2 regions of the Mesorhizobium sp. KR2-14 genome follow, and region 2 is predicted to be linked to the other one. Evidence: riboswitches for the same ligand, from Rfam matches in the RefSeq annotation. Region 2 holds a riboswitch; the other holds the start of a gene.

Region 1 (11,223 bases), on a different contig from region 2:
AGTATCACCGCCGGCAGCTTCCGCTCGGTGGGCCAGATCTACGATCCCGCCCATCTCATCGCCGAGCTTGACGGCCCCGCCCGCATCGACGTGCCACAGGCACTCTCGCTCGCGCTCGCCTGGGGCAATCTTCGCGCCAGCGTGCGGCTGGCCCAGCCGCTGCCGCAGCGCGTCTCGCTGGAAGGCAGTCAGCTGAACGCAGACACCACTGACGGCGCGCACCTGGCAACCGTGGAGACCTTCGAGGGCCACATGCGCCCCAACGGTGCGGACGTGGACCTGGCCGGCACATTCTCCAGCCTCTCGCTCGACCCGTCCGTCGTGGACGGCCGCACCGTGCCGCCGCTGTCGGGTGAAACCGACCTCACCATCAACAACGGGGTCCAGCTTATCGGCAGCCGGACGCAAAGCCTGCGCGGCCAGTCCGGCACCATCCACACACTCGACCTCTCCACGGCCCAGACCACCGGCCTCTCACTGAGCGGGCCGTTCTCGGTCGATCAGGACGGCCTGCTGGACGCCGATTTCAAGGTGAAGGTTCGCGACCCACAGGGCCTGGCCACCGTGCTTGGCGGCGTGCTGCCGGAAAAGAGCCGGGAAATCCACCAGGGCTTCATGGGCCTTTCCCTGCTCGGCAGGGAGCCGTCATTGCCGCTGAAGATCGTCAAGGGCAAGGCATCGCTGGGCTTCATCAAGCTCGGCCAAGTGCCGCCGCTGCAGTAGAGCGATGAGCAACTGAATTCGACCCCCCACTCCGGTTTGCTTCGCAAACCACCATTCCGGGGCGAGCCGCGGGTCTCGCCCGTCCTTCGGACCCCCCGCTCGACGGGGGAGAGGGAAGAGCCGGCCGCGAGCCTGGCGCCCTTCCTCTCCCCTTTTGAGGGGGAGAGGTGCCGAGCGACGCGAGGCGGAGTGGGGGTAATCACACCATATGCGATTGCCTCCCTTCGGGAGAGGACGCGAGCGAGGCAACTGTCAACGCAGCCCCAAACCAGCAGGGCTCAGCCCTTCGCCAGCTTCTCCGGATGCGCCACGACCTGGCGGCCGAAGTCGGGCGCGTCGATGTCCTGGCCGGCGTCGATGATCGAGCGGCGGATGGTGCGGGTGCGCGTGAACAGGTCGAACAGCTTCTCGCCGTCGCCCCAGCGGATGGCGCGTTGCAGCGAGGCAAGATCCTCCGAGAACCGCGCCAGCATTTCCAGGATCGCGTCCTTGTTGTGCAGGCACACGTCGCGCCACATGGTGGGGTCGGATGCGGCCAGGCGCGTGAAGTCGCGGAAGCCGGAGGCCGAATACTTGATCACCTCGGACTTCGTCACCGTCTGCAGGTCATCGGCGGTGCCGACGATGTTGTAGGCGATGATGTGCGGCAGGTGCGAGACGATCGCCAGCACCATGTCGTGATGCTCGGGGTCCATGGTGTCGATGTTGGAACCGCAGCGGCGCCAGAATTCCGACAGCTTCTCCAGCGCCTCCGGGTCGGTGCCCGGCAGCGGCGTGAAGATGCACCAGCGGTTTTCGAACAGTTCGGCAAAGCCGGCGTCGGGACCGGACTTTTCCGTGCCCGCCAGCGGATGGCCGGGAATGAAATGCACATGCGCGGGCATGTGCGGCTGCATCTGCGCGATCACCGAGCCCTTGGTCGAGCCGACATCGGTGACGATGGCGCCGGGCTTCAGCGCCGGCGCGATTTCCTCGGCGACAGCGCCGGACGAACCGACCGGCACCGAGACGATGACGAGGTCGGCGTCCTTCACCGCCTCGGCGGCGCTGGTGGTGTAGGAATTCCCGAGATCCAGTTCCTCGGCACGTTTCAGCGTGTCGGGGCTGCGGGTGGCGATGGCGACATGGCCGGCGAGGCCCTCGCGGCGAATGACCCGCGCCAGCGACGACCCGATGAGGCCGATGCCGACGAGGGCGATCTTCTCAAACAATGGAGCGGACATTTTCTAGCTTTTCAAAAACTCGGTGAGAGCGGCGACGACGCCGCGATTGGCTTCTTCGGTTCCGACTGTCATCCGCAGCGCGTTGGGAAAACCGTAGCCTGCAACGCGCCGCAGAATATAACCGCGCTCGCCTAGATAGTCGTCGGCCGCCGCCGCCGAGTGCTTCCCGTCATCGGGGAAGTGAATGAGGATGAAATTGCCGACGCTGGGCGTAACGCGAAGGCCGAGCCTGGTCAGCTCTTCCGTCAGCCATGCCAGCCACTGCTCGTTGTGCGCCACGGTGTGCTCGACATGGGCGCGGTCGCGCATCGCCGCCACGCCCGCCTCGATGGCCGCGGCATTGACATTGAAGGGCCCGCGCACCCGGTTCAGCGCATCGACGACATGGGCGGGCGCGTAAGCCCAGCCCAGGCGCACGCCGCCAAGCCCGTGGATCTTGGAGAAGGTGCGGGTCATGACCACGTTCTGCGAGTTCGAGACCAGCTCGATGCCGGCTTCGTAGTCGTTGCGGCGCACATATTCGGCATAGGCCGCGTCCAGCACCAGCAGCACGTTCCCGGGAAGGCCGGCGTGCAGGCGGCGCACCTCCTCGAAGGGAAGGTAGGTGCCGGTCGGGTTGTTCGGGTTGGCCAGGAACACGATCCTGGTCTTGTCCGTCACCGCCGCGAGGATGGCGTCGACATCTGCGGTCTCGTTCTTCTCCTTGGCCACGACCGGCACCCCGCCCGCTGCCTGGATGTAGATGCGGTAGACCAGGAAGCCGTGCTCGGTGAAGATGCCCTCGTCGCCCGGCTGCATGTAGGTCTGCGTCAGCAGGCCGATGACTTCGTCCGACCCGTTGGAGCAGATGATATTGGCCGGGTTCAGGCCATAGGCCTCGCCGATAGCCTCGCGCAGCCTGGTGGCCGAGCCGTCGGGGTAGAATTCGAGCCGGCCTGCAACCTCGCGCACGGCCTCGATGGCGGCGGGCGAAGCGCCGAGCGGATTTTCGTTCGACGACAGCTTGTGCACCTTGGTGACGCCCGCAGGCGCGCTGCTCTTGCCGGGCACATAGGCAGCGATGTCCATGATGCCGGGCTTCGGCTGCGGGCGGCTCACGTCATTCGCTTGCGTCATGGCTGAAAAATCCGGCTTTCCACGGTCAAAAGGGACGCGAGGGAAATACCCGCCAGGGCGCGGATTGTCGAGAAAAAGCTTTTGGTCCTGGGCTCGAGGACACCGGTCGGCTTATACCCCCACCCCTGCCCCTCCCCACAAGGGGGAGGGGTTTCTTGCGGCGTGGCTGCCCGGCGCCAACTTTCGCCGTTTCGGGTGGCAACGGTCCCGAAAATCGTCCCCCTCCCCCTTGTGGGGAGGGGTTAGGGGTGGGGGTCCATCGGGTGCAATTGCAATGCGACACCCCTAAGTGATTGACGCCGCCCGGGCACGGACGTAAAAAAGCTGCAACGTTCCGTGGTGATTTGGCCGGTCGGCTTGCAGCCACGTTAAACAAGTCGCTAAAGGGACCGATTACGACAAATTCGTTCGGACCGGTCGCGATTTCGCCACCGGTCTTTTTTGTTTGGAGTTTGTGCGATGCCGATCAAGATCCCCGATCAGCTCCCCGCCCGCGAGGTGCTCGTGCGCGAAGGCGTGTCCGTGATGGACGAACGGACGGCGCTGCGGCAGGACATCCGTCCGCTGCAGATCGGGCTCCTGAACCTCATGCCGAACAAGATCCGCACGGAAACGCAGATCGCCAGACTGATCGGCGCCTCCCCCCTCCAGGTGGAGCTGACGCTGGTGCGCATCGGCAACCACAAGGCCAAGAACACGGCCGAGGAGCATCTCATCTCCTTCTACCAGACCTGGGAAGAGGTCAGGCACCGCAAGTTCGACGGCTTCATCGTCACCGGCGCGCCCATAGAGTTGCTGGACTTCGAGGAAGTCACCTATTGGGACGAGCTCAAGTGCATCTTCGACTGGACCACCACTCACGTCCATTCCTCCTTCTTCATCTGCTGGGGCGCGATGGCGGCTGCCTGGCACTTCCACCGCATTCCGAAATACACGCTCGACAAGAAGGCCTTCGGCGTCTTCCGGCATAGCAACAATGCGCCCGCCTCGCCCTATCTGGCCGGCTTTTCGGACGATTTCGCCATTCCCGTCTCACGCTGGACGGAGGTGCGCAGCGCCGACATTCCCACGGGCGCGGGGCTGGACCTGCTGATGGAATCGGACGTGACCGGCCCCTGCCTGCTGGCCGAGGCGACCGGCAACCGGCTCTACATGTTCAACCACATCGAATACGACTCCACCTCGCTCAAGGAAGAGTATGACCGCGACGTGGCCGCCGGTACGCCAATCGAGGTGCCGCACGGCTATTACCCCGACGACGATCCGGCCCGCCGGCCGCTGAACCGGTGGCGTTCGCACGCCCATCTTCTGTTCGGCAACTGGATCAACCAGGTCTATCAGACCACGCCCTACGACCTGGAAAACGTCGGAATGTCCCTCGACACGCCATGACGCTGAGGCTTCCGCAATCTCTCGCCCGGCAATGGCGGCGGATCGCATTGTCCGGCGAAAACTCCTGGCTGGTCACAAAGCGGTACCCTTCCGCTGCTATCCTTCCGGCAGTCGACTTCGCCGGGCCCCGAGCTTCCGGCGTGCGGCAGATGCTCCCCGTTGCGCGAAATCCCTTGGTGCGGCCCGCGCAAGAGAGTAGTGAAGAAGACGCCGCGTCAAGCTGAGGAGAAAAGGCATTTGAGCGAACAGGAACTCGGGCCCTCGAAGCGGGAACCTCGCCTGCTCGGGCTTTCCACGCCCGCCCGCATCCCGCTCATCCCGCCACTCACGGCGGCCCGATGGCTGTTGGTGCTGATCATCGCGGCGGGCGTCTATTTCTTCAACGGCTTCCTGGTACCGGTGCTCGCGGCGCTCGTCATCGCCTTTGCGAGCTGGCCGCTCTACCAGCGGCTGCGCGACGCCGTTGGCGGAAGTCGCACCGTCGCGGCCACGCTGGCGCTCGTCTTCATCATCACCTTCCTCGTGGTGCCGATCGTTCTGGCCGGAACCTACACCGTCAACGAAGTGCGGGAATGGTTCAGCTGGGCGGTCGAAACCAACCGCAACGGCGCGCCGACGCCCGAATGGATGACCGCATTGCCGGGCGTGGGCGAATGGCTGGACCAGCAATGGGTGCGCCACATCGGCCACCCCGGTGCCATCGGCGAGCTTATCCAGATCGTCAGCGGCGCCAATATCGGCAGCATCTATCGCGGCGTGCTGGCGGCCGGCGGCGGCGCCTTCAACCTGCTTTTGACGCTGCTGTTCATGCTGATTGCGCTGTTCTTCGTCTATCGCGACGGCGAAAGCTTCGCCAGGCAGATAGACAAGTTCGGCGAGCGCATCCTGCCGACCCGCTGGGAACGCATTTCCCGCGTGGTGCCGGCAACCATCAGCTCCACCGTCACCGGCATGACGCTGATCGCCATCGGCGAAGGCGTGGTGCTCGGCACCGCCTACTGGATCGCCGGCGTACCCTCGCCGGTCACGCTCGGCGTGCTCACCGGCGTCATGGCCCTCATCCCCGGCGGCGCGCCGCTGTCGTTCACGCTGGTGTCGGCCTATCTGGTCGCGCGCGGCACGCCCATCGCCGGCGTCGGGCTGTTTGCCTGGGGCTCGATCGAGCTGTTCATCGTCGACAAGACGCTGCGGCCCAGACTGGTCGGCGGGCCGATCAAGCTGCCCTTCCTCCCCACCTTCTTCGGCCTGGTGGGCGGCGTGAAGACCATGGGCTTCCTGGGCCTGTTCATCGGCCCGGTGCTGATGGCGCTTCTGGTCGCGGTCTGGCGCGAATGGCTGCGCGAACTCGACCAGCCCGAAAGCCCTGCTGGCGCCGTAGTCCAGGCAACCGAGGAACTTCTGCCCGAGCGGGAACCGAAACGGCTCGTAAGTTCCGAATAGTCTTCCCGGCGGCCGTCAGCGCTGCTTCAGGCTCGCTGCAATCAGACGGTCGGCATTGTCGGCTACGCTCGCCGCAGGCCCTCCGGGTCCGAAGAGTTGGCCCGAGACATAGGCGCCCTCGATCAAGAGCAGCAGCCCGTCGCCGAGCGTGTCGGCATCTTCCGCGCCCATTTCCGCCGCCATGGCGCGCAATCGCCGCCGCAACTCGCGCTTGTTGGCTTCGCTGACCAGCCGCGCCGGGTGGCCATGCTCCGGATATTCGATCGCGGCGTTGGTCATGCCGCAGCCGCGGTAGTCCGGCTGCACCGCGCGCTGGCCCACCCCTTCCAGGAACGCGAGTATCTGGCCGCGCGGATCGCCCGGATGGTCGGCCACCGCCTTGTCGAAGCGCTCCCAGAACTCCGCCTCGTAGCGGCGCAGATAGGACGCTGCGAGTTCGTCCTTGGACGAGAAACTGCGATAGAGGCTGGGCTTGGTCACGCCCGCCTGGCGCACGATCTCGTCGACGCCGATGGCGCGGATGCCCTGGCGATAGAACAGGTTGCGCGCCGCGCCCAATATGCGCTCTGCCGCGCGCGGCTGGTGCTGCGCTGCATCGTCCGATCTGGCAGCATCTGGCAGCTTCGTGATGCTCGTCTTGGTCGACATGCACTGGCTCTCTTGACTTTGTTACTGACCGGTACGTACAAATGACAACCCGCAACGTACCGGTCAGTAACATGAGCTTAGTTCAAAAGCGCCCCTTTGGCCAGCGTTACGCCTTCGTGGTCGTGGCGGTGATCTTCCTTTCGCTGCTGATCGCGGCCGGCTTGCGCTCGGCGCCGGGCGTGCTGATGCTTCCCCTGGAAGAAGCCTTCGGCTGGCGGCGCGACGTGATCTCGTTTTCCGCAGCCATCGGCATTTTCCTCTACGGACTTGCCGGCCCCTTCGCCGCCGCGCTGATGGAGCGCGTGGGCCTGCGCCGCACGCTGCTGGCCTCGCTGGCGCTGATGTCGGCCTCCACCGGGGCCAGCCTGCTGATGAGCGAGCCCTGGCACCTGATCGCAAGCTGGGGCGTGTTTTCCGGCATCGGCTCGGGCGCCGTGGCTTCCGTGCTCGGCGCAACCATCGTCAACCGTTGGTTCAAGACCAATCGCGGCCTGATGATGGGGCTCATGTCGGCCTCCAGCGCCACCGGCATGCTGGTGTTCCTGCCGTTTCTCGCCGCCCTTGCCCAGTCCGGCGGCTGGCAGCCGGTGGTGATCGCGGTTTCGGTCGCCACCGCCGCGCTCATCCCGCTGGTCTATCTGCTGGTGCCCGAGCGCCCGGCCTCCATCGGCATCACGCGCTATGGCGCCGAGCCGGGCGAGAAAGAGCAGCCATCGCTCGCCGCCAGCGGCAACTTCCTGACCGCGACCCTGAGCACGCTCAGGCAGGCGGCGGGCACGCGCGTGTTCTGGTATCTCTTCGCCACCTTCTTCATCTGCGGCTTCACCACCAACGGGCTGGTCGGCACCCATCTCATCGCCTTCTGCGGCGACATGGGCATTCCGGAAGTGCGCGCGGCGAGCCTGCTTGCCCTGATGGGCATATTCGACCTCGTCGGCACCACGCTGTCGGGCTGGCTCACCGACCGCTTCGACCCGCGCAAGCTGCTCGGCATCTATTACGGCGTTCGCGGCCTGGCGCTGGTCTACCTGCCCCTTTCCGGCTTTTCAGGCACCAGCCTGACCATCTTCGCCATCCTCTACGGGCTCGACTGGATCGCCACCGTTCCGCCCACGCTCAGGCTCTCCAATGAAGCCTTCGGCGACCGCTCGGGCCCGCTGGTGTTCGGCTGGATCGTGGCCGGCCACCAGATCGGCGCGGCCACCGCCGCCTATTTCGGCGGTGCCTTGCGCGAGATGCAGGGCGACTATGCGCTGGCCTTCCAGATCGCCGGCATGACGGCGATCGCCGCCGCGGCCCTGTCGCTGCTGATCGAACCCAGCGAGACCCTGCGCCGCCGGGCGCCGCAGCCGGCGTGAAACCTAACGGCCTTTCGCGGCTTTCCGCGCGTGGCCGCTAATGCCTTGCGGCGTTAGCACCGGCACGAAGACCCGGCGCGAGGCGCGCTGGGCCACCGGCACGCCCTGATACAGGCGCTTCTGCGCCTCCACCACGACGACGCCGGAAAAGATCGGCCAGAAGCGGCGGCCGGTGCGCTCCAGCAGATTGTGGAAGCGCATGACGAGGCCGCTGTGCGAGGGCGGAAACAGCAGCGCCTCCGTCCAGGCGGCGGGCGTGAAATTCGCGTCGCGCAGCAGTTCCATGAGCTGGCCGCGCGAGAACGGCCGCCCGGTACCGAAGGGCGTGTGTTCGAAGCGGGCCCAGACGCCGCGCCGGTTCGGCACCACGATGACGACGCGCCCGGCCGGAGCCAGCACCCGCCAGATTTCCTTCAGTGTCTCGCGCGGGTTCTCGGCGTGCTCCAGCGAATGCACCAAAAGCATGCGGTCTATCGAGGCGTCGGGCAGCGGCAGTTCCTCGTCGAACACCAGCGCCGTGGCCGAAGGCTGCGCCGGCGGCCAGGACACCGCACCTTGCGTGGCCGGCATGAAGGCAAAGACGCGCTCGGCATCGGCGCCGAATCGGTCGAGCCAGGGCAACGCATAGCCAAGCCCCACCAGCCGCTCGCTGGGAATGCTGGCCCAGACCGAGGTCAGCGCCATGCCGATCGCGTCTGCGACCGCATGGCCGAGCGGCGTGCCGTAGAAGGAGCGCAGGTCGACGATATCCGAATTCATGGCCCCGACGGTAGCGACCTTGCGAGGCGAGTTCAACAAAGCCTTCTTGGAAGCGTCGCGGGGATGACAGGAGGCACCCGCCGCCCTATCGTCCCCGACAGCAAGGAGAGTAGCGATGACGCTCGAGTTCGAACAATTCATGTGCCGCAGCGACAATTTCGGCGTGCTGGTGCACGACGCCGCAAGCGGACAGACGGCGTTGATCGACGCGCCGGAGGAAGCGTCAATCCTCGCCGCGGTCCAGCGCACCGGCTGGAAGCCGACGATGATCCTCACCACCCATCACCACGGCGACCACGTCGAGGCCAATCTGGCGCTGAAACAGCGCTTTGGCCTGCGCATCGTTGGGCCGCAGGCCGAAGCCGAAAAGATCCCCGGCATCGACCACGGCGTGGAGGAAGGCGCCACCATCCCCTTCGGCGGCCACCTCGTCTATGTCATCTCCACGCCGGGCCACACTGCCGGCCATGTGTCCTACTACATTCCCACGGCGAATGTGGTGTTCACCGCCGACACGCTGTTTGCGCTGGGCTGCGGGCGGCTGTTCGAGCGCCCGGCGGCGGTCATGCTCGAATCGCTGAGGAAGCTTGCCGCCCTGCCTCCCGAGACGAAGGTGTTTTGCGGCCACGAATACACGCAGGCCAATGCGCGCTTCGCCCTCACCATCGATCCCACCAACTCGGCGCTTAAGGAACGCGCCGCCCGGATCGACCGCCTGCGCGCCGAGGGCAAGCCGACGCTGCCCACCACCATCGGCGAGGAGCTTGCCACCAACCCGTTCCTGCGCTGGCACGACCCGGCGATCCGCAGGAACCTCGGCATGGAAAATGCCGCCGACGAGGCGGTGTTCGCCGAAATCCGCAAGCGCAAGGACCTGTTCTGATGTCGGCCGAGATGACCGCAGCAGCCATCATCCAAACGCTAGGTATGCAGCGGCATCCCGAGGGCGGCTGGTATGTGCAGACCTTCCGTGACGCGACTGCCTTCAACCCGCGCGGCCATTCCACCGCGATCTATTTCCTGCTCGAGGCAGGCGACGTTTCGGCCTGGCACCGGGTGAAGGATGCGGCCGAGGTCTGGCACTTCTATGCCGGCGCGCCGCTGGAAATCACCATGCACGAAGAAGGCGGCGAGGTGACCCGCCATCGCCTCGGCCCGGATCTTGCCGCCGGCGAGCGCCCGCAGCAAATCGTGCCGGCAGGAGTATGGCAGACGGCGAAAAGCCTCGGCGAGTGGACCCTTGTCGGCTGCACGGTCGCGCCGGGCTTCGAGTTCTCGCAGTTCGAGCTGGCAAAGGAAGGCTGGGAGCCGGGCAAGGCGGAATAGCTTCCCGCCCCGCCAGGTTCACGCCACTGTCAAAAATCCGAGCGCGATCAGCGCCTGCGCGGCATAGTAGAACGCCCACACCCCGTGGAGCATCCAGAAGCGAAGCGACTTGCTCGGGCCCAGCAGGAACCTTTCCGTCGCCAGCAGCGCATCGGACGCGATGAACAGCACCGCGCCGACAATGATGCGCCAGTCGGCCAGCGTCAGCGCGGCCAGGCCCATGGCCAGGATGGCGACGACATAGATGGCGATCGGCACCCGGAGGCCGGCCTCCACGCGCGGCCACAGCACGGCCAGCATCCCCAGCGCGAGCACGACAATGACGGCCGCCAGCAGCAGGCGAGGCGTCGAAAACAGGACCCCGGCCCCGCCGCCGGCATGCAGGAACAGCACGACATAGAGCAGATGCGCGGCAAGGAAGCTGGCGAGCCCACTCAGGAACGCCTTCTCGCCCTCGCGCGACAGGAAGGCATCGCCCAGCGCGCTGAGCGCCAGCGCGCCTGCCAGCAGCTTCGGCCCGCCAACCGTCACCGTCAGCGCCGCCAGGAGGGCCACCGGAACTGTCTTCACCACCGTGCGCCTGATCGACACCGGCGCGTCGAGGAGAAAGAAATAGATGCAGGCCGCCGCCACCGAAAACAGCAGCATGCCATTGGCCGTCGCTTCAATGCCGCCGGAAAAGGGCATCATGCCTCGGCTCCCGCAGGCTGGTTCCTTCCGAACAGCATCGATTTTGCGGCCAGCACCGCGCCGCCGGTGATCAGGATGCAGGCGGCGATGATGCTGGGCGTCGGCGCGGCAAATCCGGCCACGATCAACACCAGCGTCGACAGCAGCGGCGCGGCATAGCTCGCCGCCCCCAGAACCTGGATGTTGCCGCGCTTGACGCCGTGGTCCCAGGCGTAGAAGGCGGCGCCCACCGGCATCAGCCCCAGGCCGATAACGGCCAGCCACTGGCCGGCATTTGCCGGAAGCACCGTCTCTTCAAGCGCGAAGTGGCACAGCAGCGACAGAACGGCCGTCGCCGCGCAGAACCAGGTGACGATGGTGGTGGGCACGGAAGGGAAGCGGCGCGACAGCAGCGAATAGCCCGACCACAGGAAGGCGCAGACACCGGCCATTGCGTAGCCGAAGGTATAGCGGCTGTCGAAGGAAAGCCCGCCGCCCTTGGTGACGATGAGAAAGGTGCCGGCAAGCCCCAGCAGCGCGCCGGCAATGTGGTTCCAGCGCAGCCGCTC
Region 2 (11,223 bases):
TGCTGGACGGTTGGGCGCGCAAGCGCATCGACCCGGTGCTGGATGCAGGCGGGGTCCTTCTGGCGAGGGCCGGGGTATCGGCCGATGCGGTGACGTTCGTCGCCTTCGGCGTCGGGCTCCTGGCTGCTGCGGCGATTGCTAAGGGCTGGTTCCTCACCGGGCTTGCGCTGCTGCTTGCCAGCCGCTTGGGCGACGGGCTGGATGGCGCCGTGGCGCGGGTAAACGGCCGCACCGATCGCGGCGGCTATCTCGATATCGTGCTCGACTTCGCCTTCTATGGCGCCATTCCGCTCGGTTTCGTGCTGGCCGATCCTGCGGCCAATGCGGTTGCCGGCGCCGTGCTGCTGCTTTCCTTCTACGTCAATGGCTCGACCTTCCTCGCCTATGCAGTCATGGCCGAACGGCGCAAGCTGCCGGGCAAGCCGCGGGGCGAGAAGTCGCTGTTCTTCACGGCGGGCCTCGCCGAAGCCACCGAGACGCTGGCCGCCTTCACTGCCTTCTGCCTGTTCCCGGGCTGGTTTCCGGCCATCGCCTATGCGTTTGCCGCGCTCAGCTTCTACACGGCGCTATCGCGCATCGTGCTGGCGGCGCGCACATTTCGATGAAGGCCTCATGCCGCATTGCAAGCCGCACCGGCCGCGCCTAGCTTCCGCGCGCATCGAAATTCCCGGGGGATTCGCGTGAACAAGGCAGTCCGAATTTGCCTGCTGGCGGCCTTCGCCTCGTCGCTGCCCGTCGTCGCCCACGCCGAGTGGCAGGCGGTCGAGAAGGTCGAGACCTACGCCATATCGGGCAAGACCGGTCCCGAGCTCTACGCCTCGATCGGCGCACAGGGCCCGAAGGTGGGAAGCCTTGGCATCCGCACAATCGCGCAGACCAATTTCAAGCTCACCTGGTCGCGCAAATACGAGCCACAGAAGGATGGCGCCTGCACGCTGGTTTCGGCGCGGCCCAACCTCACCATCACCTACCTGCTGCCCCGGCCGAGCGGAAAACTGCCGCCCGCCATCAGGACGAGCTGGGAAGCGTTCTATTCAGGGGTCGAGGCGCATGAGCGGGTGCACGGCGACCACATCAAGGACATGGTGAAGGAAATCGAGCAGCTGAGCATCGGCTTTTCCGTTCCCGACGATGCCGGTTGCAGCAAGGTCCGCGAAGAGTTGACGAAGCGTCTGGCAGAGATCTCGCTGGCGCAGCGCCAGCGCAGCCGCGACTTCGACCGGGTCGAGCTCAGCGACGGCGGCAATGTCCACCAGCTTATCCTTGCATTGGTGAATGGCGGGTAGGTCGCAGGCGCGGTCTCCAATGCCGAATCCGGCGAGCGGCGCCGGTCGCCCCAACTCGTTATCCTCGGGCCGGAGCACGAGGGACAACGGCCAGACGCGAAAGCGGGCGTGGCGATGAATAGGTGCGAGCCTCGATCCACGAGGTGGGATGACGCGCAAGGCGATCGCGTATGTCTCGGCTTACCCCCACTCCGCCTCGCTTCGCTCGGCACCTCTCCCCCTCAAGAGGGGAGAGGAAGGGAGCCAGCGTCGCGGACGGCGTTTCCTCTTCCCCGTCGAGCGGGGGAGAGGTGGTTTGCGCAGCAAACCGGAGTGGGGGTCGAACTCAATGTGCTCTGCCCTCAAGGGGGAGGGAGGGCGCCCCGCCGCTTGGGGCTTTACGCCGCCGCCTTCAGCGCGCCGTCGATGTCCTTCAGAAGGTCGTCGATATCCTCCAGCCCCAGCGAAAGGCGCAGCGTGCCGTCGCCGATGCCGAGTTCGGCGCGCGCCTCGTCGGTCAGGTTCTTGTGGGTGGTGGTGGCCGGATGGGTGATGAGGCTCTTGGAGTCGCCGAGATTGTTGGAGATCAACACAATGTCGAGCGCGTTCTCGAAGGCGAAGGCCGACTTCTTGCCGCCCTTGAGATCAAAGCAGATCAGCGTCGAGCCGCCAGTCATTTGCTTCTTGATGATATCGGCCTGCGGATGGTCGGCGCGGCCGGGATAGATCACTCGCGCCACCTCCGGCCGCCCGGCCAGGAAATCGGCGATCTTGGCCGCGCTTTCCGTCTGCTGGCTCACGCGTAGCGGCAGCGTCTCCAGCCCCTTCAGCAGCGTCCAGGCGTTGAACGGCGAAAGGCTCGGGCCGGTATGGCGGAAATAGTCCTGCAGGTTCTCGTCGATCCACTGCTTGTCGGAGAGGATCACGCCGCCCAGGCAGCGGCCCTGGCCGTCGATATGCTTGGTGGCCGAATAGACCACGATATGTGCGCCGAGCTCCAGCGGCTTCTGCATCAGCGGCGTGGCGAAGACATTGTCGACGATGAGCCGCGCGCCGACCGAATTGGCGAGTGCAGCCACGGCGGCGATGTCCACCACCTCCAGCGTCGGGTTGGTCGGGCTTTCGAGGAAGAACACCTTTGTGTTGGGACGCACCGCCTTTTCCCAGTTGGCGATCTCGCGCCCGTCCACCAGCGTCGCCTCGATGCCGTAGCGGGGCGCCAGCGTCTCCACCACCCAGCGGCAAGAGCCGAACAGCGCGCGCGCCGCCACGATATGGTCGCCGGCCTTGAGGCTGCACAGGATAGCCGCTGTCACCGCGGCCATGCCCGAGGCCAGCGCGCGGGCGTCTTCGGCGCCCTCCAGCGCGCACATGCGCTTTTCGAACATGTCGACGGTCGGGTTGGCGTAGCGCGAGTAGATGAAGCCCGGCGCCTCGCCCTTGAAGCGCGCCTCCGCCGCCTCGGCGGTGTCGTAGACATAGCCCTGGGTCAGGAACATCGCCTCGGCGGTTTCGCCGAATTCGGAGCGCAGCACTCCAGAATGGACGAGTTGGGTTGCAGGCTTCCAGTCGTGCTTGTTTTTTGTCATTGCCTTGATCCAAACACAAAAAAACCGGCCGCGAAGAGTCGCATGCCGGTGCACGAGCGGCCCTTTAGCGACTTGTTTAACGTGGCTGCAAGCCGACCGGCAAATCACCACGGGGATAAAGCCCATTTAGACCTCGTGCCGGCTTGCGTCAATGATCTACATCATTAAACGTCCTTCGATCATTTCAGCGGAGCAGGCATTGGCGAAGGCAGGCATTCTTCCGGATCAGGAGATCTCGGCAATCTTCCAGTCGGGAGCACTGGTTTCCGCTCGCCCGCTCGACCCAGACCAGATCCAGCCGGCCAGCCTCGACCTGCGCCTGGGCGAAAAGGCCTACCGCGTGCGCGCGAGCTTCCTGCCGGGCCCCGGCCACAAGGTTGCCGAGAAGCTTGATCGGATCAAGTTGCACGAGATCGACCTGACGCAGGGCGCCGTGCTGGAAACCGGTTGCGTCTACATCGTGCCGTTGCTTGAAAGCCTCGCGCTGCCGCAGGCGATCTCGGCCTCGGCCAATCCGAAGAGCTCGACCGGCCGCCTCGACATCTTCACCCGCCTCATGACCGACCACGGCCAGGAGTTCGACAAGATCGCGGCCGGTTACGCGGGGCCGCTCTACCTGGAAGTCAGCCCGCGCACCTTCCCCATCATCGCGCGCACCGGCTCGCGCCTGTCGCAGATACGCTTCCGTATCGGCAACGCGCTGCTGACCGAGGCCGAGCTTCACGACCTGCATCAGGCGGAAACGCTCGTCGCCTCCGAGACGCCGAACATTTCCGGCGGCGGGATCGCGCTCTCCATCGACCTGCAGGGCGACAAGGACGGCCTGATCGGCTACCGCGCCAAGCATCACACCGGGCTGATCGACGTCGACAAGCGCGCGGCGCAGGACCTGCACGATTTCTGGGAGCCGCTCTACCGGCGCGGCGCGGGCGAGTTGGTGCTCGATCCCGACGAGTTCTACATCCTCGTCAGCCGCGAGGCCGTGCATGTGCCGCCCGGGCATGCGGCCGAGATGACGCCTTTCGATCCGCTGGTCGGCGAATTCCGCGTCCACTATGCCGGCTTCTTCGATCCCGGCTTTGGCCATTCCGCCGCGGGCGGCACCGGCAGCCGCGCCGTGCTGGAAGTGCGCAGCCACGAGGTGCCCTTCATTCTCGAGCACGGCCAGATCGTCGGCCGTCTCGTCTATGAGCACATGCTGTCGCGGCCGAACGCGCTCTACGGAACGGATCTCGGATCTAACTATCAGGCGCAGGGCCTGAAGCTTTCCAAGCATTTTCGCACCGCCTGAAACGGGCGGTCGCGCTGCCCGTTGAAGCTGAAGGCGGGTCAATTAAGTTCCGAGGTGTCCGCCTCGAGGACCTCGATCGAGGAGGGCCTGGCTGCCCGGTATTCGGGCACCAGGTGCGACAGGAGCTCGATTACCCTGTCGGCATCTTCGCGCGCCGCCGCAGCCTCCAGGCTGGCAAAAGTGCGGTGCAGCAGCGTCTTGTCGATCACGCGCGGCGAGGCGATCACATAGCCCTCGTCGGTCTTGGCGTCCCGCACTTCCGAGGGATCGAACAGTTCCTCGTAGAGCTTTTCTCCAGGACGAAGCCCGACGAAAGAGATTTCGATGTCGGCATGCGGCCTGAAGCCCGCAAGCCGGATCATGCGTTCCGCCAGCTCCACGATGCGGACGGGCTTGCCCATGTCCAGCACCATGATCCTGCCGCGCTCGCCCCGATGCCGCAGTGCGTGCGCAGACGCATGCAGGACCAGGCGCACTGCCTCGGGAATGGTCATGAAGAAGCGCACGATGTTCGGATGCGTGACCGTCACCGGGCCACCGGCGGCGATCTGTTCCTGGAAGCGGGGCACGACGGAGCCGTTCGAGCCCAGCACATTGCCAAACCGCACGGTCTTGAAACGTGTGGACGCCAAACTCGCGTCCAGGGCCTGGCAATAGGCTTCCGCGGCGCGTTTCGTCGCCCCCATCACGCTCGTCGGGTTCACCGCCTTGTCGGTGGAGATCATGATGAAGGCTTTGGCATCGTTGGCCAGCGCCGCGTCGGCCACGTTGCGGGTGCCGAGAATGTTCGTCTTGACGCCTTCGATCGGGTTGTCCTCGACCAGCGGAACATGCTTGAGCGCGGCCGCATGAAATACGACATCCGGCCGGTAGAGGCGGAAAATGTCGTTGACGCGGGTTGCGTCGCGCACATTTACGAACCGGGTGACGATCGGCAGCTTCGGATAGGTTTTGCGCAGCTGATTGTCGATCGTGTAGAGATGAAACTCCGAACTGTCGGTGACGATCAGCAGCCCCGGATTGGAGGTGGCGATCTGCCGGCACAGTTCCGAGCCGATCGAGCCGCCAGCACCGGTAACCAACACCACGCGCCCGTTGATCAGGTGGGCTATGCTTTCCGTGTCGGGCGCCACCTCGGGGCGTCCAAGCAGGTCTTCCAGTTCGATAGGCTTGGGTTCGGCAAGAAGGCTGCTGGTGACAGACAAGGTCGCCGTCATGTCGGGAATTCTGGTCACCTTCAGGCCTGAGCCTGTGGCCACTTCGAGGATCTCGTTCAGTCGCTGCCGGCTCGGCTGCTGCTCCGTGACGACCAGTTCCGAAATCTTCAAGCCGCCGCGTTCGAGGCGTCTTACATGGCTTTCCATGTCGGCCAGCGTGCCCACGACCTTGACGCCATGCACCATGCGCGAGCGGTTGCGCGGATCGTCATCGAAGATCGCGACCACCGACAGATTGCTGGCGCTGCTGCGCCTGGTGCTGCGGATGAAACTCTCGGCGCTGTTCGAAAGCCCGAGAAGCACGACCTTGCGGCTCCTGTTCGCCCAGTTCGATCCGAAGAAACCCGCCTTCCAGTTGCCCTCCATCGCCAGCCGGTACACGACTCGCGTGGCAGACATGCCAGCGATCAGGAAGAGGGCTGACAGCACGGGAACGCTGCGCGGCATATTTACGCCGCGCGAGAGCAGGAAAGCTCCCATCGTGTAGACGCCGACTGCGACCACCGTCGCCTTCGTCAAGGCGCCCAGTTCCGAAAGCGACACGTAGCGCCAGGAGCCTTTCTGCACATTGAAAATGAAAAAGCAGGCAGCGCAGACGGCAGTGAACGAGGCCGTCTTTTCCCACATGCCGGGCACATGGGGCAGACGGATGTGCCCATACGCGCACAGATAGGCGGAGAAGAACGCGCCTGCGGCGATTGCCAGGTCAAGCGCGATACTTCCGAGCCGCCAGAGATTGATTCTGCGCGCGCCGAAAAGCGAAATCATTCCAATTTGTGTCCCCGAAGCGTTTGACGCCTCATTAAGGCCTTGAATATAAAGCCTCGGACCTCCCAATAACACAAAGGCGCCCAAATTGGCGATAGGGCCACAGAAATGCCTTCGTTAATTCACCGGGTATTCAATGGCAGGCATTCTTGCCCCAACCTGGCAAGCGCCATACCAGCGCATGCCGGGCCGGCTGAGGCGGAACTGTCTTGACCAGGATTCTGGTCACAGGTTCGAGCGGCTTCGTCGGCGGTCACCTGCTGAGCAGGCTGGCCGAGGATGGGCACGATATCGCCATTGCGACACGATCGCCGCTCGCGAATACCTTCGGCCGGGCTGAGACAATCGTCGTAGGCGGCCTCGGTCCGCACACCGATTGGAGCAGGGCGTTGGACGGCTGCGATGCGGTTATCCACCTGGCGGCGCAGGTGCCGGGCCGTGGCGTCACGCCGGGCGATTTCGACAAGGTCAACAATCTCGGCACCGCCCGTCTCACCGAACAGGCTTTCGAAGCCGGCGTGAAGCTGTTCGTCCACTTGTCCAGCGTGCTCGCGGTGGCCGACAATTCAAGCGGCGCGCCGGTATCCGGCGATACCCTGTTGCGCGGGCCGGGCAACCCTTATGGCCTGTCCAAGCTGGCTGCCGAATCCCACGTCGCAAGCTTTTCGCGGCAAGGTCGCGGCGGCATCTCGATCCGGGCGCCGCTGGTCTACGGCTGGAACGCCAAGGGCAACTGGGCCCTGCTGCAGCGGCTGGCGGCTTCCGGGCTGCCACTGCCCTTTGCGGCGGTTCGCAACCGCAGAAGCCTGATCGCCGTCGACAACCTCGCCGATGCCATTGCGACGGTGGTGAACGCTCCGCTCATCGATCAGGAGAGAGGCGGTGTCTACGCGGTAGCGGATTCCGAGTCCGTCAGCCTGGCTGAGCTGATCGGCTGGCTCCGGCAGGGCATGAAGCGCTCACCCGGGTTATGGGCTTTTCCCGAGAGCGGCTTGCGGGCGCTGTTGGGCGCGGCCGGGCAGGGCCGTGTCGCGCGCAGTCTTCTGGGCGACCTGGAGGTGGATTCCAGCCGCTTCCGCGCGGCCTTCCGATGGGCGCCTCCGCTCACGGCCCGGGAAGCCATATGTGCCTCTGCTGAGCGTTATCTTCTGGAACGGAGCGTCTAGCCGCGCAGCCTGTCGCCTCGGCCGGCCCCGCGGAAAACCGTGGCCCACAAAATTCGCAAGTCCACGGCGAGCGAGGCGCTCTTGGCATATTCGGCGTCGATCGCGGCCAGGCGCTTCGGGTCCGACATGTCGATGCCGCGTATCTGCGCCAGCCCGGTTATGCCCGGCCGCAGGGCGAGAAGGCCGTATTTCTGGCGTTCCCGAACAAGCTCGGTCTGCGTTGGCAGGCAGGGCCGGGGCCCGACGAAGCTCATTTCGCCTCGCAGCACGTTGTAGAGTTGGGGCAGTTCGTCCAGCTTGGTTCGGCGCAGGAAATGCCCCAGCGGCGTGACGAAGCTGACTGAGCCTTCATGCGAGGGCACCTCGGGCGTTTCCACGTGCATCGTCCGGAGCTTGTGGCAGTTGAAAATCTTGCCGTTCCGTCCAACCCGGCGTTGCGAGAAGATGCCCCCTCCCGGTGAGGTCAGGCGGACCGCCAGGACTCCGAGGCCGATGACCGGCGCGAGCGCGCAGATGCCAAGGATCGCGGCTAGAAGGTCGAAGCTCCGCTTCAGCACGGCCGACGCCTGCAGAGAGTTTTGCCAGATCGGTTCAATGCCATAGCCCCGCGCGAGAAAGATCGCCGCCATTTGGCTTTGGATCGAGCCGATGTCAAAGCGCATGCCGCCGGAAATTGTGGGTATCGCGTGTGCCGCGCGCGGTCGCGAATTCGAAATAAGGAGACCGTCAATGAAGCTGGAGCGGGTAGCGGGAATCGAACCCGCGCGTTCAGCTTGGGAAGCTGACAAGCTACCATTACATCATACCCGCGTACCGCCCCGAATATCATGGACCCGCGCCGGTCGGCAATCGCAAATCTCGCCGAGGCAGCATTCCGTGGGTAGCGGCGCTTGAACGTGCCGCCCAAACTCGCCTATGTGCGCACGAAGGCAATCGTAACGCGAATCGCAGGAGGACGACCCGTGTCCGAATTTACGCGCTTTCTCGGTGATACCCCGCTTCGGATCTTCCTCAAGCTGCTCGTGGTATCGTTTCTGGTGGGCATCGTGATGAGCTATTTCGGCTGGTCGCCCTATGATGTCTTCTACCAGATCCGCGATTTCGTGCTGCAGCTCTGGAACATGGGTTTCAAGGCGATAGACCGCTTCGTGGGCTATTTCCTGCTGGGTGCCGCGGTGGTGGTGCCGGTCTTCGTCGTCCTGCGGCTTTTGAGCTATCGGCGCTGAGCGTCGGCCACGCGCGGGTGACAGGATGCAACCTCTCCTGACATCCGGCCCTTGCGCTAACCTGCGCGGATACTGCACATCGGGTCGTCTCGCACTGAAAGAACCGACGTGGATCAGAACCGGTTGACGCAGAACGGCCCCACCGCATTCGAGGTAAGCAACCGGCGCGTGCTCGCCATCGCCATCCCGATGACGCTTGCCTACATCACCACTCCCATGCTCGGCGTGGTGGACACGGCCGTTGTGGGGCAATTCGGGGACGCTGCCTTGCTGGGCGGTCTGGCCGCCGGCGCGATCGTCTTCGACGTGGTGTTCACCAGCTTCAATTTCTTGCGCTCCGGCACCACCGGTCTCGTCGCCCAGGCCTTTGGCCGGGGAGATACGGGGCAAGAGCGGGCAGTGCTGCTGAGAGCCGGAGCCATCGCGCTGGCCTGCGGCCTTGCGCTCATCCTGCTGGCACCGCTTGTTGCCGCGCTGGGCGAGTGGTTCATGGCGGCCGAGCCGCGCGTCACCGCGGCCATGGACACCTATATCCGCATCCGGCTGCTTTCGGCGCCTGCATCGCTCCTGAACTACGCCATGCTCGGCTACTTCCTCGGGCGCGGGGAGGCTGGGATGGGCCTGTTCCTGCAACTCGTGCTCAACGGCGTAAACATCGCGCTGTCGGTCCTGTTCGGGCTTCACTTCGGCTGGGGCATCGAAGGGGTCGCCTGGGGCACTGTCTGTGGCGAAGCGGTCGCAATGCTGCTTGCCCTGGCAATCATCGCGCGCCGCTTCGCGGCGATGCCCAAGATTGCCTGGCGCGAGATTTTCGAAGCAACTGCGATGCGCCGCATGCTGGCGCTGAACGGCGACATCATGATCCGCTCTTTCGTGCTGATGGGGGCGTTCACGCTGTTGACGCGCCAGGCTGCGCAGATTGGTACGGTGACGCTCGCCGCCAATGCGGTGCTGATGCATTTCTTCATGGTGTCGAGCTATTTCCTCGACGGCTTCGCCACCGCCGCCGAGCAGTTGGCCGGCAGGGCGGTCGGCGCGCGCTATCTGCCGGCGTTCAACCGGGCCATCAGGCTGACGTCGCTGTGGGGATTTGCGCTCGCAGGGGTGGCAAGCATGGTGGTGCTGCTGTTCGGCGAAAGGCTGATCGGCCTGGTCACCACCGCCGAGGCAGTGCAGGCGGAGGCCGCGATCTACTTGCCGTGGGCTGCCTTCACCGCGCTAAGCGGCGTCATGGCCTTTCAGATGGATGGGGTCTTCATCGGCGCGACCTGGTCACGCGACATGCGCAACATGATGCTTTTGTCATTCGCGGCCTTCGTGGCGTCGCTTGCGGTGTTCGGCCACTTTTTCGGCAATCATGGGCTCTGGGCGGCACTGCACGTGTTTCTCATCGCGCGCGGCTTGAGCCTGTTGTCGATCGTGCCAAGGAACGTGCGCGCCACCTTTGCCGGCTGAGCACATCAGCCGGAAAAGCGGTCAGTCGAGCGTGCGGTCGGCCCAGTGGGCCAGGCGCGCACCCCGTATCTCGCTCAGGCTGGAAATGCCTTCCGCCTCGGCGAAGCGGGCCATGCCTTCAACGATGCGCGCCGGCATGGTCGGCCCGGCATAGATCATCCCGGTATAAAGCTGCACCAGGTCGGCGCCGGCGCGGATCTTCTCCAGCGCGGTGTCGCTCGAGTTCACGCCGCCCACACCGATGATCGCGACGTCAGGGCCGAGCAGCCGGCGCATCTTGGCCAGCACGATGGTAGAGCGCGCGAACAGCGGCTTGCCCGAGAGACCGCCGGTCTCATTGCGTTGCGAGCTGGCGAGGTGAGGGCGGGAGATGGTCGTGTTGGAGACGATGATGCCCTCGACGCCTTTCTCCACAACCTCGGCGGCAATATCCTCTAGGTCGGCCTCATGCAGGTCAGGCGCGATCTTGAGGAAGATCGGCGTCTTGCGGCCAAGCCGCGCCGCCTCTGCGTCGCGCGCGGCCATCACGCGGGAAAGCAGCTCGGCCAGGCTTTCGCGTGCCTGCATGTTGCGCAGGCCCGGCGTGTTGGGCGAGGAGATGTTGACCGTGAGGTAGCTGGCGTGGCGCGCAAAGCGCTTCACGCCAAGTTCGTAGTCGCCGATGCGGTCGGCGCTGTCCTTGTTGGCGCCGATATTGACGCCGACGATGCCGGGGCGCCCGGCGCGGGCGGCAAGCCGCTGCTCGCAGCGCTCGTGGCCTTCATTGTTGAAGCCCAGGCGGTTGATGACGGCCTCATCCTCGGTCAGGCGGAAGATGCGCGGCTTGGGGTTGCCGGACTGGGCAAGCGGCGTCACCGTGCCGATCTCGGCAAAGCCGAAGCCCAGCCGCAGCAGCGCATCAGGCACCTCACCGTTCTTGTCGTAGCCTGCCGCCATGCCAAGCGGATTGGGAAAATCGAGCCCGCACAGGGAAACGCGCAGCCGCGGGCTGGACACCGCCCTGCCGGGCAGCGGAACTCCGCAGCGCAGCGCGCGGATCGAAAGCCCGTGCGCCGTCTCGGGATCGAAAGTGAACAGCAGGTTGCGGCCGAGCGTGTCGAAAAGGCTCATCACGCCTCCAGGGCCGGAAATACATGCGAGCCGCCCGCGTCCAGCGGCAGCGGCTTGACCCAGACGACCGCCTCAAGGTCCAGCGGCGCAAAAAGATGCGGAAACAGTGCCCCGCCGCGAGAAACCTCATATTTCA

The links. Region 2 has a riboswitch for S-adenosylmethionine ahead of ABLE86_RS05615 (O-succinylhomoserine sulfhydrylase). Riboswitches for the same ligand answer to the same signal wherever they lie in the genome.
Region 1: linked by a shared signal. The riboswitch ahead of metA (homoserine O-succinyltransferase) and the one ahead of ABLE86_RS05615 (O-succinylhomoserine sulfhydrylase) in region 2 are both predicted to bind S-adenosylmethionine.

The regions. Positions count from the first base shown of each region.
Region 1 is NZ_JBDZDR010000007.1:180,218-191,440, reverse strand. It holds gene ABLE86_RS18125 (DUF2125 domain-containing protein) at 1-723, shown strand, start outside; gene ABLE86_RS18120 (prephenate/arogenate dehydrogenase family protein) at 1,002-1,946, opposite strand; gene hisC (histidinol-phosphate transaminase) at 1,950-3,062, opposite strand; SAM riboswitch at 3,389-3,467, shown strand; gene metA (homoserine O-succinyltransferase) at 3,522-4,454, shown strand; gene ABLE86_RS18105 (AI-2E family transporter) at 4,692-5,894, shown strand; gene ABLE86_RS18100 (TetR/AcrR family transcriptional regulator) at 5,910-6,542, opposite strand; gene ABLE86_RS18095 (MFS transporter) at 6,614-7,900, shown strand; gene ABLE86_RS18090 (class I SAM-dependent methyltransferase) at 7,904-8,659, opposite strand; gene gloB (hydroxyacylglutathione hydrolase) at 8,775-9,542, shown strand; gene ABLE86_RS18080 (cupin domain-containing protein) at 9,539-9,985, shown strand; gene ABLE86_RS18075 (lysoplasmalogenase) at 10,004-10,675, opposite strand; gene ABLE86_RS18070 (EamA family transporter) at 10,672-11,223, opposite strand, start outside.
Region 2 is NZ_JBDZDR010000002.1:227,069-238,291, forward strand. It holds gene ABLE86_RS05605 (CDP-alcohol phosphatidyltransferase family protein) at 1-605, shown strand, start outside; gene ABLE86_RS05610 (DUF922 domain-containing Zn-dependent protease) at 699-1,286, shown strand; gene ABLE86_RS05615 (O-succinylhomoserine sulfhydrylase) at 1,664-2,854, opposite strand; SAM riboswitch at 2,899-2,975, opposite strand; gene ABLE86_RS05620 (2'-deoxycytidine 5'-triphosphate deaminase) at 3,054-4,145, shown strand; gene ABLE86_RS05625 (nucleoside-diphosphate sugar epimerase/dehydratase) at 4,184-6,130, opposite strand; gene ABLE86_RS05630 (NAD-dependent epimerase/dehydratase family protein) at 6,340-7,296, shown strand; gene ABLE86_RS05635 (sugar transferase) at 7,293-7,958, opposite strand; tRNA gene ABLE86_RS05640 (tRNA-Gly) at 8,033-8,106, opposite strand; gene ABLE86_RS05645 (DUF6460 domain-containing protein) at 8,259-8,522, shown strand; gene ABLE86_RS05650 (MATE family efflux transporter) at 8,631-9,977, shown strand; gene ABLE86_RS05655 (quinone-dependent dihydroorotate dehydrogenase) at 9,999-11,087, opposite strand; gene ABLE86_RS05660 (DUF952 domain-containing protein) at 11,087-11,223, opposite strand, start outside.